2 regions of the Neorhizobium sp. USDA 3394 genome follow, and region 1 is predicted to be linked to the other one. Evidence: predicted binding sites of a transcription regulator. Region 1 holds the regulator's gene; the other holds the start of a gene.

Evidence for each region. The regulator LexA, encoded in region 1, represses DNA repair genes until DNA is damaged. The targets are predictions, from matches to a motif close to TGTTCNNNNTGTGTTCNG.
Region 2: a site for LexA is predicted at 2,090-2,107, ahead of ACZ9EJ_RS16630 (YifB family Mg chelatase-like AAA ATPase). Genes of this name have one in related genera too.

What each region holds. Positions count from the first base shown of each region.
Region 1 is NZ_JBWCDU010000001.1:1,942,468-1,945,807, forward strand. It holds gene kdsA (3-deoxy-8-phosphooctulonate synthase) at 1-86, opposite strand, end outside; gene ACZ9EJ_RS09215 (VOC family protein) at 91-963, opposite strand; gene lexA (transcriptional repressor LexA) at 1,164-1,883, shown strand; gene ACZ9EJ_RS09225 (ComEC/Rec2 family competence protein) at 1,864-3,340, opposite strand, start outside.
Region 2 is NZ_JBWCDU010000001.1:3,369,835-3,373,174, forward strand. It holds gene cysK (cysteine synthase A) at 1-273, shown strand, start outside; gene ACZ9EJ_RS16630 (YifB family Mg chelatase-like AAA ATPase) at 461-1,996, opposite strand; gene gshB (glutathione synthase) at 2,192-3,142, opposite strand; gene ACZ9EJ_RS16640 (cupin domain-containing protein) at 3,218-3,340, opposite strand, start outside.

The DNA.
Region 1 (3,340 bases):
ATCAGCGACAGCTTTGCATCCTGCGCGAAAACCACCTTGCCGTCTCCTTCGCCGACGGAGACGCGTGGATTGGCGGTAACTTCCATGAACCTATTCCTCGAAGCCGAACAAAACACCCTGGCCGGGCGCCGCCGAGACGAGAACACGGCCCTCCCGGCGGACGAATGCGACGTCATTAGCAGCAAGGGTGATCTCTGTCACGGCAAGATCGGCCGTCTTGAAGATGATCGCCCGGCCGCGCAGGCCTTCGGCGCCCGGCGTCGACGGAAGGGCGAATTCCGCTTCGAGTTCGTGATCCTGCAGGATGCGAATGCGGGCATTGGCCGCGGCAAGCTCGAGCGATGCAGGCTCCGGCTTGGCCTTTGTCATCAGCACCTGCTCGGCCAGGGCTGAGAAATCGGAGGGCGCCGATGCCGACAGAATGATCTCGCCCAGCCCCAAGACCGCATTGGAATGGCGCTCCAGTTCGCCGCGATCGGCCGGCAGAGGGTTGATGCGCTGGCAGGAAAACATCAGGAAGTCGGGTGCCCGGTCATCTGCCGCAAAAGCCAGCCGGAAGCTCGCCTCGGTTTCGGAGCCGTCGGGCAAGGTCATCCCGCGGGAAAATTCCAGCACGTCGCCTGCCGAGACGCCACGCATTTTGAAACGCGCGTGATCGGCCATCGCGTCGCCCGTGGCGACAACGAGCCCCGAGAAGCCCTGCCTGTCGCGTGCCCCGCGGAAGGCCAGATCGCGTGCGGTAAAAACGTTGCCGCGCTTGGCGGCAGCGCTCGCATGGCGGCGATTGGCAAGGGCCAGCGGCTCCAGATAGCTGCCATCCGAGAAGAACACACAAGCATTGGCTGTGCCGAAAGGATGAAAAGCGTCGGGCGCAACTGTAAAACCGAGCTTCGTGAGCCGGGAACGCGCAGCGGTAAGTCCCGCCACCGGCAGCACGAGATGATCGATCGGTCTTGCGTTCACGCGAGGGCCCCCGGGATTGGAATCGCATAGCTACTTTGGCAGCGGGCTCGCGCCGCGCAAGTGGTGAGACACGAGATATCTGGCACGCATCTATGAAGAAAAAATCATCATACTTCACGAAAATTTAGGGACTTGCGGAACACATATGGAACATATAGTGTCTGTTCTGGATTTGTTTCCGACTCTGAGGGTGCCAAAAGATGCTCACGCGCAAACAACAGGAATTGCTTCTGTTCATTCACGAACGCATGAAGGAATCCGGCGTCCCGCCGTCATTCGACGAAATGAAGGACGCTCTCGACCTCGCATCCAAGTCCGGCATCCACCGCCTGATCACGGCACTTGAGGAACGCGGCTTCATCCGCCGCCTGCCGAACCGGGCCCGGGCGCTCGAAGTCATCAAGCTGCCGGAAGCCTATTCGCCGAGCATGCAGCCGCGGCGCGGTTTTTCGCCAAGCGTCATCGAGGGCAGCCTCGGCAAACCGCAGCCGGTCGCGGCGCCTCAGAAACCCGCCGCCAACGACGACTCTTCGAACGCCACGACCGTTCCGGTCATGGGCCGCATCGCCGCCGGCGTGCCGATCTCGGCGATCCAGAACAACACGCATGACATCGCGGTGCCAGCCGAGATGATCGGTTCAGGCGAACATTATGCGCTCGAGGTCAAGGGCGATTCGATGATCGAGGCCGGCATCCTGGACGGCGACACCGTGATCATCCGCAACAGCAATACGGCCAATCCGGGCGATATCGTTGTGGCGCTGGTGGACGACGAGGAAGCGACGCTGAAGCGCTTCCGCCGCCGCGGCGCATCGATCGCCCTCGAGGCCGCCAACCCCGCCTACGAAACCCGCATCTTCGGGCCGGACCGGGTGAAAATCCAGGGCAAGCTCGTCGGTCTCATCCGCCGTTATCATTGATCATCCGCCGGAGCGGTTCCGGCAACGATCTGTCGAACGCCTGGCTTCGCCAATCATAGTGGCGGTGCCTGCTCCAGGGACGGTCTGCGCCCGCCATGGCCGCACGGGCCTGCCAGCGCCGAATGTCGGTCGCGCCGTTGAGGAAAATCTCCAGGGCGCCCGCCTTGCGAAGCGTGGCACCATTGATCATCAGGGCGCCGGACCGGCATTGGTCGAAGCGGGCACGCGGCGCAATGACAAGATTGGCGGCATCGCAGGCGGCGCCTGCATAACGGCTATCCTCGACAGCGATGACGATGCCCTTGCCGGTGCCTGCCGCACACCAGGCGGTCGGCTCACAGGTGAAGCGGCCGGCAGGCGCCTGTTTTATACTCGATTTTGCCGTTTCGAGTTCCTGCGGTGTCAGTTCGCGGCGCCCGTTGGTTTTCTCGCCGGGAGGCTTGTCGTCGGGTGGCCTCTCGTCGGGAGGCTTGTCCCTGGGTGGCGACATTTCGGGCTTGGTGGGATCGCCGAGCAGAAGTGCCCTCTTCCATTGGTCGTAGACAAAGTCGGGCGGGCGGGCGCGATTGGTGGCGACCCCTTCTCCATCGACAAGTGCGACCATCGTCCCGTCTTCCGAGATCAGGATGTCCGGGAGGGGCATCGACCGCTCCTGCCAGGAAAGCAGCAGAGCGGTCGCCATCAGCGGTAGGCCTATCAGTCTCAGTCTCGTCCTCAGCAGCGTCAGCAGCAGAAACCCTGCCGTCGCGACGGCCAGGAACCAGGGATGCTGCCGCCCTGTGCCGACATCGCCGCCCCAGGCCGCGATGTGTTTGGCAATGGCGATCACCCACTCCAGGCCGAGGCCCATGAGCTTCATGAAGGGAGCATCGAGGCCGAACGGCATCAGCAGCATGCCGGCCAGCCCCGCCGGCATGACCACGAAGGAGATGATCGGCATGGCGGCGAGGTTGGCGGCAAGGCCGTAGGTGGCGATACGGTGGAAATGCTCGACCGAGAACATCGCCGTCGAGATGCCGCCGATCAGCGAGGTCACGAAGACGCCGGCCGCGAAATTCCAGGACGCCAACAGCGGCGTCACCACAGGGTGACGGAATGGCAGAGGTTCGGGATCACGGCGTTCCGCCCTGTGTTTCCAGAGCGCGTAGCCGGCGACCAGGGCAGCGGTGGCGGCAAACGACATCTGGAAGCTCGGTCCCAGTATTTCCGAGGGCGACATGGCGATGATGACCAAAGCGGACAGCGCGACATTGCGCAGGCTGATCGACGGGCGATCGAAAAGCACGGCGACCAGCATGATCGCCATCATGATATAGGCCCGCTCGGCGGAAACGCCGAAACCGGAGATCAGGTAGTAGGCCGTCGCCATCATCAGCGCGCCGAATGCGGCGATCTTCTTGACCGGATAGGCCTGGGCGAAGCCCGTGAAGACGGAAAGCACGGTGCGCACGCCGACA
Region 2 (3,340 bases), 1.4 Mb from region 1:
CAGGGCATCGGCGCCGGCTTTGCGCCAAAAATCCTCGACACCCACATCTATGACGAGATCATCACCGTCAACAGCGGTGAGGCGATGGAGATGGCCCGACTGGTGGCCAGGCTCGAAGGCGTACCGGTCGGCATCTCCTCCGGTGCGGCGCTGCAGGCCGCTATCGAAGTCGGCAGCCGGGAGGAAAATGCCGGCAAGACCATCGTCGTCATCATCCCGTCCTTCGCCGAGCGCTATCTGTCGACGGCGCTGTTTGAGGGGTTGGGGGGTTAGCTGCACTTCTTCAGGTCGTCGTCCTCGGGCTTGACCTGAGGATGACGACGGAAGGGTATGCTATCCGCGTCTGCCTAAGCGCGGTCCGCCCAAGTGGAGCTTGGCCATCGGTGACCGCCTGCCCTGGCCGCAGAGCTAATTCATCGCCACCTACCGGCCTTCGCAACCCCATCCCTAACCTTCTGCCTCACGCCGCGGCCGTCGCCAGCCGTTCGCCGACCATGCGGTAGGAAATCGCCTCGGCGAGATGGATGCGGCCGACGGTGTCCTTGCCGTCGAGATCGGCGAGCGTGCGGGCGACCTTCAATATGCGGTGGTATCCGCGAGCCGAGAACTTGAGCTTTTCCGCCGCATCCCTGAGTAGCTGGAGGCCGCCCGGATCGGGTTCGGCGATCTTCTCGATCAATGCCGTCGAGCAGCGGGCATTGGTGAGTACCCGTGGAAAACCGGCATGTTCGAAACGCTCCCGCTGCCTGTCACGTGCTGCCGCCACGCGCCTGGCGACGTCGGCGCTGCTTTCCGCCGGCATCGGGCGAATGAGATCGGCGGCCGAGACCGCCGGCACGTCGATGCGGATATCGATCCGGTCCATCAGCGGACCCGAAATGCGCCCCTGGTAGTCCGACATGCATTTCGGCCCACGGGCGCAGGAATGGCCGGGTTCGCCCGCCATGCCGCAGCGGCACGGGTTCATGGCGGCGACGAGCTGGATGCTGGCGGGATAGGAAACCCGATGATTGGCGCGGGCGATAATACACTCGCCGGTTTCCAAGGGCTGGCGAAGCGCATCCAATGCCTGCGGCGAGAATTCGGGAAATTCGTCGAGGAACAGCACGCCGTGATGGGCAAGCGACGCTTCGCCGGGCCTGGCGCGCAGGCCGCCGCCCACGAGTGCCGCCATGGTGGCCGAATGATGCGGCGTGCGATAGGGCCGGCGGTCGGAAAGCTTGCCGCCGGAAAGTTGCCCGGCGATCGAATGGATCATCGACACTTCCAGCAGCTCGGCGGCCGAGAGCGGCGGCAGGATGGAGGGCAGCCGCGCCGCCAGCATGGATTTGCCGGAGCCGGGAGGGCCGACCATCAGAAGGTTGTGCCCACCGGCGGCGGCGACTTCCAACGCCCGCTTGGCGCTTTCCTGACCCTTGATATCGACCAGATCCGGCAAGTTGGCGGGCAAGGCGCGGATCGCCGCCTGTGGACGCGAGATGACCTGGGTGCCACGAAAATGGTTTGCAAGCGCGATCAGGCTGCGCGGTGCGACGATATCGATATCGGCGCCGGCCCAGGCGGCTTCCGCGCCACTGTCGGCCGGGCAGATCAGGCCCTTTCCCAGGGCGTTGGCGGCAATTGCCGCCGGAAGTGCGCCGGCCACAGGCGCAAGCGTGCCGTCGAGGTTCAGTTCCCCAAGCACCACATAACCGGTAAGCGCATCTCCGGGAACGGCGCCCAGCGCCGCCATGAGTGCCAGCGCGATCGGCAGGTCGAAATGGGATCCCTCTTTCGGAAGGTCGGCCGGCGCCAGATTGACGGTGATCTTCTTCGGCGGCATGGCAAGTCCCGAGGCGTGCAATGCCGCCTGCACCCGCTCGCGGCTCTCGGCTACCGCCTTGTCCGGCAGGCCGACGATATGCATGTTGATCTTGCCCGGCCCGACCATGACCTGCACGTCGACCGGAACGCCTTCTATGCCCTGGAATGCGACCGTGCTGACGCGCGAAACCATATCCACCCCGCCCCTAACTTCATGTCCGGGACGCCAGCGATACACGCTTTCCGTGCCAGGAATTGCAATCTGGCATAGAAATAAGAATGGAACAAGAACATTGAACGAACAATTTCACGCATCCGCTGCATGTGGATTGCAGGCGGTTGTATCGCGAGAACAAAGGCGATCCGTATCCTAAACGCCTTGCCTTCGTCAGGCGCGTTTTGCCTCGATCGCATCCCAGAGGAGGCTTGCGACGTCGGCGCCGCCGAACTTCTTGACTTCTCGGATGCCCGTCGGGGACGTGACGTTGATCTCGGTCATGTAGTCGCCGATCACATCGATGCCGACGAAGATGAAGCCGCGTTCGCGCAGGGCGGGTCCGATGCGGGAGCAGATTTCCTTCTCGCGCGGCGTGATCTCGGTCGCCTCGGCGCGGCCGCCGACATGCATGTTGGAGCGGCTGTCGTGTTCGGCGGGAACCCTGTTGATCGCGCCGACCGGCTCGCCATCCACCAGCAATATGCGCTTGTCGCCCTTGCGCACGGCCGGCAGATAGGCCTGGGCGATATAGGGTTCGCCGCGATACATCTGGCCGAACATTTCGAGCAGCGAGGTGAAATTGCGGTCGTCGCGGGCGGAGTGGAAAACCCCGGCACCGCCATTGCCGTAGAGCGGCTTCAGGATGATATCGCCCATCTCTTCCCGGAAGCGGGCGATTTCGCCCGGATCGCGGCTGATCAGTGTTGCCGGCATCAGGTCGGCGAATTCGGTGACAAAGATCTTCTCCGGCGAGTTGCGCACCCAGGCCGGATCGTTGACGACAAGCGTCTTCGGGTGGATGCGCTCGAGCAGATGCGTCGAGGTGATATAGCCCATGTCGAAGGGCGGATCCTGGCGCAGATGAACGACGTCCATCTCCGAGAGGTCGATGCGTTCCTTCTCCCCGAGCGTGAAATGATCGCCCTTGACGTCGCGTACCTGCAACGGTTCGACAGCGGCGAAGATCTTGCCGTCGCGCATGGTCAGGCGGTCGGGAGTGTAGTGAAACAGTTCGAAGCCACGCGCCTGCGCCTCGAGCGCCATGGCGAAGGTGGAATCGCCGGCAATATTGATGCCGGAGATGTGGTCCATCTGGAACGCGACCTTGCGGATTTTCGCCATGACTTCAGCCCCCTAGGATTGGCCCGCCTGATGTAGGATGGCGGGCTTCCAAAGGCAACTGCAATCCGGCCGATATCACGCGGAGATGCCGACCTGCGTCTTTGCCCGCAACATGTTGCGCAGGCGGAAAAGCATGGCGATCGGCTTCGGGAAAGGCCGGCGGATGAAGGCGACCTTCTTCAGATATTTGTCGATCCG